3 regions of the Sorangium sp. So ce590 genome follow, and region 1 is predicted to be linked to each of the others. Evidence: predicted binding sites of a transcription regulator. Region 1 holds the regulator's gene; each other region holds the start of a gene.

Region 1 (3,270 bases):
GTAGGGGTCGATGGCGAGCCCGCCCGGGTGCCTCGGGGCCAGCTTGCCCTCGGGCCACATCCTCGACGGAGGTCGCCAGGCCGAGAACATCAGCACCTCGACGATGTCGTGCACGCGCAGGATCCGGCTGAAGTCCGAGAGCGCGAGCGCGAGGCGGCAGTCGAAGACGTCGTTCGGGTTGTCCGCGCGCCGGTGGGTCGGCAGCGCCGTCCGGTAGAGGACCCCGCCGACCCCCTGCATCAGCCGCACCGGCGCGAGCACGCCCGGCGCGCGCGGCACCGGCTCGAACGCGATCTTCCGCCGCGCGAGCGCCGCGCGGCACTGCTCCGCGCTCAGGGCCGCGTAGCGCGCCGACGGGTGCTTCGCCCAGTCCTGATGGAACCGCACCTTCGGCTTGCCCTGCGCGCTCGGCGCGGCGGCGAGCGGGCCGAGCGCGAGGGCGAGCGCGGCGGCGGTGGCGGCGTGACGTACGGACGGCATCGTTGCGGGGTCGGCCTCGCGCGGGCAGGCGAAGCGCCCGCTGGAGGAGGCGGAAAGCTGGAGGCGCCCGCCGGTGAGCGGGGCGCCGCGGAATTGCGCGCGGCGGCGGCGCCCATCCTACCGCGCCATTTGACCGGGCCGTGCGATCGCCTCAAAATAGCTCGCATGCGCATCCGTGGGCCCGGCGCCCGCTCGCGCCTCTTGATGTATGGGAGCGAAGGCCCGGCCCGCACGGCTTCCCGGTCCGGGCGGTCCCTGGGCCAGGTAGCCACAGCAGCGCACGCATGCGCCGCCTGCAGTTGACATGGGAGATTTTTCCAATCGCGCTCGAAAGATCCTTTTCGCAGCGGTCACCGAGTTCATCGCGACAGGCGACCCCGTAGGCAGCAGGACGCTTGCGCGGAAGTACGGGCTCGATCTCTCGGCTGCCTCGATCCGCAACGTGCTCGCGGACCTCGAGGAGGCCGGCTACCTCCACCAGCCGCACACCTCTGCTGGGAGGATCCCGACCGACCGCGCGCTCCGGTTGTTCATCGACGCGCTCGTCGAGCTCCGGTCGCTCTCCCCCGAGCAGCAGGCCGAGCTCAGCGCCAGGTTCACCGAGATCTACACGGTGGCGAGCGATCCGCTCCGCGAGACGGGGCGTTACCTCTCGGAGCTGTCCGGCGCCGCGGCGGTCGTCGCTGCGCCGCGGGCGGAGATCCGCGCCCTCTCCCAGCTGCGCTTCATCCCGACGAAGCCCGGGCAGCTGCTCGCCGTGCTCGTCTTCGCCGACGGCTCGGTCGAGAACCGCTTCCTCTCGATCGGCGAGTCGATCAACGAAGGGGAGCTCAACCGGATCCACAACCTGCTCGCCGACGTCATCGAGGGGCGCACGCTGGGCGAGATCCGGGACCTCTTCGCCCGCCGCCTCGCCGATGAGCGCCTCCAGATCGACGCGCTGAGGCGCCGCGCCTTCGAGCTCGGCAGCAAGGCGACGGCCGACGTGACGCGGCGGAGCCAGGTCGTCATCGAGGGGCAGAACCGCCTGATCGATCTGCCCGAGTACGCCGACGTCGACCGGCTCAGGAAGCTGATGAGGGCGCTCGAGGAGCGCGAGGAGCTCGTCGATCTGCTCGACCGCACCCTCGCCGCCGGCGCGGGCGAGGTCACCGTCTTCGTGGGCAGCGAGGCGGGCGATCTCGGCGGCGGGCAGCTCAGCCTCGTCGCCGCGCCGTACATGGAGAACGGGCGCGTCGCAGGGACCGTGGGCGTGCTCGGCCCGACGCGGATGGACTACGCGAAGGTGATGCCGCTCGTCGACGCCACCGCCGCGGCCATGAGCGAGGCGCGCGGCAAGGTCAAGTAGCGCCCTTCCGGCGCGCCTCGCGGAGCCGCTCGAGCACCTCGTCGAAGTCGGGGGGCGGCGGCGCCTGGAACCGCATCGGCCGGTCGTCTGCAGGGTGATCGAAGCCGAGCTCGGCCGCGTGGAGCATCAGCCGCGGGGCGGGGATCCTCGGCCCGCGGTAGTCCCGCACGTAGACCGTCTCGCCGACGAGCGGGTGCCCGGCCTCGGCGAGGTGGATGCGGATCTGGTGCGTGCGCCCCGTCTCGAGGCGGCAGGCGACCAGCGTCACGCCCGCGGCGCCGGTCCCGTCCTGCGGCCCCGGGAGCGTCTCGATCGGCTCCACGTGTGTCACCGCGAGCTGCCCCTCGCGCCGTCCCCCCCTCGCCGAGCCGCGCAGCCCGTCGCCCCGATCCTCGATGAGGTAGCTGCGGTGGGTGCCGCGCGGGACGGCGCCGTGCGCGAGCGCCAGGTACTGCCGGTGCATCGAGCGGACGCGGAGCTGCTGCGCGAGGTGCTTCTTCGCGGCGAGCGTCCGCGCGAAGACGAGCACCCCGCTCGTCCCCTTGTCGAGGCGCTGCACCACGCCGAGCGGGGCCCGTCCGCGCAGACGGTCGCGCCGGGCCAGCACCTCCCGCACGAGCGCGTCGAGCGTCGAGGCCTGCTCCGCGGGGTCCTCGTCGCCGTAAGGGATGGTGCTCACCCCGGCGGGCTTGTTCACCACCACGACGCTCGCGTCCGCGTAGACAACGAGCTCGCTCTCGAGCTTGCGCCGCCGCACCGTCTCGGGCCGCGGCGCGTGCAGGCGGACCTCGATCGGCTCCCCGCGGAGCACCCGCCGCCGGGCGCTCGTCGCCACCGCGTTCCCGACCAGCACCTTGCCGGTCTCGATCAGCCGGCGCGCGTCGGACCACGAGACCGAGGCCAGCACCCGGACGGCCCCGTCGAGAGGCCTCCGATCCAGCTCTGCCGGCACCGTCCAGCGGCCATCCTGTGGGGGCCGGACCGGGGCGGTCGAGTCGGCGCCGAGCGGTTCGGCGTCCTGGATCTGGGGCGGCGGAGCGGGAGCGGCGGGTCGGAGCGGGCGCATGAGAGCTCGTTGAGGGCGCCTCGGCTCCGCCCACCGGCGTGGGGCCGGGCTCTACCGGCGCGGAAAACGCACATCCGCGGGGCTCGCGAGGCGAAAGACACCGCGAATGTTGACACATCGCGCGACCGGGGCCGAAGATATCGGAGCCGTCATCGCTTTCTCGCCATCTGAGAGGAGACCCGTTCGTGGCCAGCACCCTTCTCGCCGTAGACGACAGCGTGACCATGCGCAAAGTGCTCGAAATCACCTTTGCGGGTCAGGATTTCCGCGTCGTGACGGCGAGCAGCGCCGACGCTGCGCTGCAGAAGCTCAAGAGCGATAAACCCGACCTGGTGATCGCCGACATCACGCTCGAGCCGAAGAATGGCTACGAGCT
Region 2 (3,270 bases), 4.9 Mb from region 1:
CGCGAGGTCGGAGACGGGGAGGTGCGCGCGTCGTTGCATAGAATCCTCCATTCGATCGGTCATCACCACATCAGGAAGAGCACCAAGGCTGAACGAAACCTTCGAAGAACCGGCTCTCATAGACCCTCCATTCATCGTACGACCCCGGATTGCAGACAGACCGAACCCGCGACGGACACTGGCTCTCTGGGCCTCTCCATGGCCGCTCGACAGGCGCTCTCTCGACGCACCTCCGCCTCTCGTCGGGACGGGACGGTCCGCCTCGCCGCGCGCTCCCTGTCGAGATGCCTCAGCGTCTCGACGTCAGGAGAGATGGCGAGTCGGCCCGTCGCGCCACGAACCGTCCGGCTCGGTGCTTCGAGCGCGCGGCCAGCGAGCGAGAGACAACCACCAGGAGATCGCGGATCTCCTGGAGATCGACCTCCAGCGCCTCGGGCTCGTCCGCTCGTCGGCCACGCTCCGTCATCATGAGCGCACGACGCGAGCTCGCGCGGGGTTCCGCGGGTCGCCGTCGTGGCGGCTCATACGCGACAACACAAGGACGCCGTGCCACCCTGGGCAGCAGGCGCTCAACCTTGACGGCCGCGCGACGGAGCGGTGGTTTCAGCCGGGAGTGCGCATGGTCGACGCGGGCTACGCGTCGAGAGGAACGCTAGCACTCGGCCGGGAGCATGCCCAGCGATTTTTGTGGAGGAGGGCAGTTCGCGCGCTGGCATCGCGTCGGCATCGCGTCGGCATCGCGCTGGCTTGCGGCCTTTTGCCGCGGACATCGAGACCTGGATATCGCTGCTGAGCTGGAGACACGGGGCGCTCGTGCTCAGAACGCGACGCGCAGCCCCGCGCTCAGGGGGCCAGCCCCGGGCGACGCAGCGACGGCGCCCGGACCGACGAGGAGCCGCGCGACGACAGGCGCGCTCGACGCGGCGTCGCGCCGCACCCGCTTCTTGCCGATCACGTAGAGCGGCAGGCCGATGGCGGCGCCGGCCACCCCGCCGGCCGCGGTGGCGATCGCCAGCTTGGACGCTTCGCTGCGCCCCGCGCTGCTGTCGTCGTAGCTCGCGAAGACCAGCACCGCGCCGCCGAGGATGGCGGCGCCGCCGAGGCTCGCGAGGACGAGCCCCGAGACCATCATGACAGGGCTGTTCCACTCCGTCGTTCGCTCCTCGAAGTCGTCGAAGTCCCTCCGCGCCGCCGCGAGCTCCAGCTCGATCCGGCGCTGCGCGGCGCGCCGCTCGTCCTCGGAGCCGATCTCGTGGACGCGGCGCGCCTGGCTCTCCAGCGCCGCGATGCGCGCCTCGTGCACAGCGGCGGTCTCCTCCCACGTGGCCCCCGGCCGGAGACCCGCCACGGCCGGCGCGACAGGGGGCGCGGGCGCCGCGGGCGGCGGGGTCGAGGCGCCCGCCGCGCCTCCCGCCGGCGGCTCCGCGGCGGCGGGAGGCGCGGGCGCCGCGGCGGCGAGGGCCAGCGCCCACGCGACGAGACGACAGCGCGCTGCGCGACCACGGCGGTGCGCCGACGACACGCGCGGACGCACGGGTTGGGACTGGACCGGTTCCATCAACGCAGCGTCATCGCTCGACTGAGCGGGGTCAAGGCGCGAGCAGGCGAGCAGGCCGCCGGGTCCTCAGGCCCTCAGGAACGAACGGCTCTGACGGCGTCTTAACGATGGACAACCCGGGGCGGCCGAGTATAGTGCCACGTTCTTGCTAGCACTCACATCTCGTGAGTGCCAGAACCCCAAGCCAACGCCAGCATCCGGCCAGACGGCAGAGGCGCGCCCGAAGCTGTTCCCGGGGAGACCCGGGAGCCGAGGCACGAGCGTGCCGCCATGCACGACGCACGGGATGAAGTGACGTCAGGTCGTGACCGGTGGGTCACGCCAGGAGAAAACAGAATGAAAATCCGACCGCTCCAGGACCGTGTGATCGTTCGTCGCGTGCAGGAAGAGGAGAAGACCAAGGGGGGCCTCTTCATCCCGGACAGCGCCAAGGAGAAGCCGATGGAGGCCATCGTGCTCGCCGTGGGCAACGGGAAGACGCTCGAGGACGGCACCGTCCGCAAGCTCGACGTGAAGGAGGGCGACCGCGTCCTCTTCGGCAAGTACACGGGGAACGAGATCAAGATCGACGGCGAGCAGGCCCTCATCCTCCGTGAAGAAGACATCCTCGGCATCATCGAGAGCTGATTCGGGCAAGACCGTTTCAAGGAGATTCGCACCATGGCAGCCAAAGAAATCATCTACAACGAGTCGGCCCGAAGCATGATCCTCGCGGGCGTCAACGCCCTCGCGGACGCGGTGAAGGTCACCCTCGGTCCCAAGGGCCGGAACGTCGTCATCGAGCGGAGCTTCGGCGCTCCCACGATCACCAAGGACGGCGTGACCGTCGCCAAGGAGATCGAGCTGGAGAACCGCTTCGAGAACATGGGCGCCCAGATGGTGCGCGAGGTCGCCTCGAAGACCAGCGACATCGCCGGCGACGGGACGACCACCGCGACCGTGCTCGCCCAGGCGATCTACCGCGAGGGCTCCAAGCTCGTCGCCGCGGGCCACAACCCGATGGAGATCAAGCGCGGGATCGACAAGGCCGTCGAGGCCATCGTGGCGCACCTCAAGGGCGCCGCCAAGTCGACCCAGGACGCGAAGGAGATCGCGCAGGTCGGCACCATCAGCGCCAACGGCGATCTCACCATCGGCAAGCTCCTCGCGGACGCGATGGAGAAGGTCGGCAAGGAGGGCGTGATCACGGTCGAGGAGGCGAAGAGCCTCGAGACGACGCTCGATGTCGTCGAGGGCATGCAGTTCGACCGCGGCTACCTCTCGCCCTACTTCGTGACCGACCCCGAGGCCATGAAGTGCACGATGGAGGACGCGTATGTCCTCATCTCGGAGAAGAAGATCTCCAACATGAAGGATATCCTGCCGGTGCTCGAGGCGATCGCCAAGAGCCAGAAGCAGCTCCTCATCATCGCGGAGGACATCGAGGGCGAGGCGCTCGCGACGCTCGTCGTCAACAAGCTCCGCGGCACGCTCCACTGCGCCGCCGTCAAGGCGCCCGGCTTCGGCGATCGCCGCAAGGAGATGCTCAAGGACATCGCGGTGCTCACGGACGGCCAGGTGATCGCGGAGGAGCTCGGGCTCAAGCTCGAGAACGTCACGCTCAGCGACCTCGGCCGCGTGAAGACCGTGATCATCGACAAGGACAACACGACGCTCGTCGGCGGCGAGGGCAAGAAGGACAAGATCAAGGCCCGCCTGACCGAGATGCGCGG
Region 3 (3,270 bases), 3.5 Mb from region 1:
CGACCTTCGCCGGGTCGATGACGCCGCCGGCGAGCAGGTCCTCGTACGTGTCGGTCGCGGCGTTGTAGCCGAACGTGGGCGCGCCCGACCGGACCTTCTCGGCGACCACCGACCCGTCGACGCCAGCGTTCTGGGCGATCTGGCGGAGCGGCGCCTCGAGGGCGCGGCGCACGAGCCGCACGCCGACGTCGCGCTCGTCGTTGAACTTGAGCGCCTCCAGGGCAGAGGCCGCCCGGAGCAGGGCCACGCCGCCGCCGACCACGATGCCCTCCTCGACGGCCGCGCGGGTCGCGTGCAGCGCGTCCTCGACGCGCGCCTTCTTCTCCTTCATCTCCGTCTCGGTCGCCGCGCCGACCTTCACCACCGCGACGCCGCCGGCGAGCTTCGCGAGCCGCTCCTGGAGCTTCTCGCGATCGTAGTCGCTCGACGTGTCCGCGATCTGCTTGCGGATCGCCTCGATGCGGCCCTTGATCGCGGTCTTCTCGCCCTGGCCGTCGACGATGACGGTGTTGTCCTTGTCGATCTCGACCCGCTTGGCCGTCCCGAGGTCGCGCACCGTGGCGCTCTCGAGCTTCTGGCCGAGGTCCTCCATGAACGCGGTCGCGCCCGTGAGGATCGCGATGTCCTTCAGCATCTCCTTGCGGCGATCGCCGAAGCCGGGCGCCTTCACGGCGGCGACCTTGATCGTGCCGCGGAGCTTGTTCACGACGAGCGTGGCGAGCGCCTCGCCCTCGACGTCCTCGGAGAGGATGAGCAGCTCGCGCCCCTGCTTCACCACCTGCTCGAGGAGCGGCAGGAGGTCGGCCATGGACGAGATCTTCTTCTCGTGGACGAGGATGAGCGGGTTCGTGAGGATCGCCGTCATCTTCTCGGGATCGGTCACGAAGTAGGGCGAGAGGTAGCCGCGGTCGAACTGCATGCCGTCGACGGTCTCGAGCTCCGTCGTCATGCGCTTGTTCTCCTCGACCGTGATCACGCCCTCCTTGCCGACCTTCTCCATGGCGTCGGCGAGGATCTGGCCGATCTCCTTGTCGCCGTTCGCGCTGACGGTGGCGACCTGGGCGATCTGGTCCTTGTCCTTGGTCGGCTTGGCGACCTGCTGCACGGCCTCGATGACCTTCACGACGGCCGCGTCGATGCCGCGCTTCAGGTCCATCGGGCTGTGCCCGGCCTCGACGAGCTTGAGGCCCTCGCCGTAGATCGCCTGGGCCAGCACCGTCGCCGTCGTCGTGCCGTCGCCCGCCTTGTCGCTGGTCTTCGAGGCGACCTCGCGCACCATCTGGGCGCCCATGTTCTCGAGCTTCCCGGCGAGCTCGATCTCCTTCGCGACCGTGACGCCGTCCTTCGTGATGACCGGCGAGCCCCAGCTCTTCTCGATGACGACGTTCCGCCCCTTGGGCCCGAGGGTCACCTTGACCGCATCGGCGAGCGTGTTGACGCCCTTCAGGATCGCGGCACGGGCGCCGCGGCTATAAACGATCTGCTTCGCAGCCATCTCTCAATCCCCTCGCGGCCGCGCACGGCCGCATCTGCAACGCTTGCGTTCGGTTGCCCTGGATCCGGATCACTTCGCGGCGGAAGCGGCCTCGGTCACGGCGAGCACGTCGTCCTCGCGGAGGAGCACGTGCTCCTCGCCGTCGAGCTTCACCTCGGTGCCGCTGTACTTGCCAAACAGCACCTTGTCGCCGACCTTCACCTCGAGCGGCCGGACCTTGCCGTCCTTCAGGACCTTGCCGTTGCCCACCGCAACGACGCGCCCCTCGATCGGCTTCTCCTTCGCGGCGTCGGGGATGATGATGCCCCCCTTGGTCTTCGTCTCGCTCTCGACACGCTTGACGACAATCCGATCCTGCAGCGGCCTGATTTTCATGGTGGCTCCCTCGTCCTCGGCTGGTTGACTGACCATCGGCTCGCCGGAGGTCCCGTTCGCCCCCCCGCAGGGCCTTCCGCCCACACGACGAGAGCTAAGTGCCCAGGATCACAGTCGCTTGGCACTCTCCTAGGCCGGTGGCTAAACCGCGGCCGAAGGTAAATCAGTCGCCCGGCGCGTCAAGGGCGCGCGCCAGACAGTCGCGACTTTTCCGCGGGCGGCGCCCACACGCCGCAAAGCTGGAGACCCCGGATAGAGCGACCGGACCCCGCGCGATGTCGCGGGGCGCCGTCCGCCACCGTCGAGCCATGCAGCGGGAGGCGAGCCAGGTCAATGGCAAGAGGACGGTATAAGCGGAATTTGTTGGCAGCTCGGCCGCGGGTGCGATGCGCCGGCGGAGGGCGGCGCGATGGAGACGGGGGCGGCAGGGGCGGGGCGAACAGCGCGAAACACCGGGGATTTTCGGCCCGGGGACTTTTTCTTGGGCGGGCCCGATTTTGTTCGCTTGACATACCAGACGGCCCGAGTAGATTCCGCGGCCCGTGGCGCTGATGAACACGGCGCTGACCCCTTGGGGGATCGTCTAACGGCAGGACGCAAGATTCTGGCTCTTGCTATCAAGGTTCGAATCCTTGTCCCCCAGCCAGGTCGATCAGCTCTGCTATCGACCGTCTCGACAGAACAAGGTCCCATCGTCTAGCGGTTAGGACATCGGCCTCTCACGCCGGTAACGCGGGTTCGATTCCCGCTGGGATCGCTACTTTTTCGTCGTTTTTGCTTGCCAGCTTCTCGTTGGTCAGCCTGAGACGCGGCCCCCTCCGCGGGCCGCCGGGCCTTCTCCGAGGGGCCCACCGACGCGCCGAGGAACCCTTCGGCCCGGTGTGGGGCGAGGCCGCAGCGCGCGTTCATGCGCTTCGCGATCTCGTCGCCGGCCCGGACGAGCGCGTAGAACCACCGGATCCCGAAGCGATCGTGCCCCTCCTGGAGCGCCGCGGCCTGGAGCGGGGCCCCGAGCCCGCGGCCGCGATACTCCTCGCGGAGGCAGGTGCAGATCGGCATGCCCGTCCACGAGGGCGCCTCGCCCACATCGGAGATCCAGAGCGGCGGGGCGCCCAGCAGCCCGAGCTGCCCGAGCTGGGAGAGCGCCCGATGCCCGCCGTCCTCGGCGGCATCTGGCTGCGTCAGGACGCACAGGGTGGTGCAGCCGACCAGCGCGCCCCTGCCGTCGCGCAGCGCGAGGGTCAAGGAACGCCCCTCGCCGCCGCGCAGGGTCCAGGCCGGGAGCGGCGCGTGGCCGCTCTCGGCCTGGAGCTCCTGGATCGACCGGATCGTGACGTCGTCGTCCGGCGACACCCGGGACGCGCGGAGGCCCGCCGGAAAGGAGCGAAACCGGCCGAGCC

The links. The regulator HrcA, encoded in region 1, represses chaperone genes, less so after heat shock. The targets are predictions, from matches to a motif close to GNTAGCACTCNCCNNNGGNGAGTGCTANC.
Region 2: groES (co-chaperone GroES) is a predicted target of HrcA. The motif match lies at 1,706-1,734, and genes of this name have one in related genera.
Region 3: groES (co-chaperone GroES) is a predicted target of HrcA. The motif match lies at 1,988-2,016, and genes of this name have one in related genera.

What each region holds. Positions count from the first base shown of each region.
Region 1 covers NZ_CP150346.1:14,203-17,472, forward strand. The annotation lists gene WMF28_RS00045 (hypothetical protein) at 1-480, opposite strand, end outside; gene hrcA (heat-inducible transcriptional repressor HrcA) at 785-1,828, shown strand; gene WMF28_RS00055 (RluA family pseudouridine synthase) at 1,821-2,894, opposite strand; gene WMF28_RS00060 (response regulator transcription factor) at 3,080-3,270, shown strand, end outside.
Region 2 covers NZ_CP150346.1:6,925,013-6,928,282, forward strand. The annotation lists gene WMF28_RS25780 (hypothetical protein) at 1-39, opposite strand, end outside; gene WMF28_RS25785 (hypothetical protein) at 818-1,534, opposite strand; gene groES (co-chaperone GroES) at 1,895-2,185, shown strand; gene groL (chaperonin GroEL) at 2,219-3,270, shown strand, end outside.
Region 3 covers NZ_CP150346.1:3,548,786-3,552,055, reverse strand. The annotation lists gene groL (chaperonin GroEL) at 1-1,495, opposite strand, end outside; gene groES (co-chaperone GroES) at 1,565-1,870, opposite strand; tRNA gene WMF28_RS13510 (tRNA-Gln) at 2,443-2,516, shown strand; tRNA gene WMF28_RS13505 (tRNA-Glu) at 2,556-2,627, shown strand; gene WMF28_RS13500 (hypothetical protein) at 3,066-3,270, shown strand, end outside.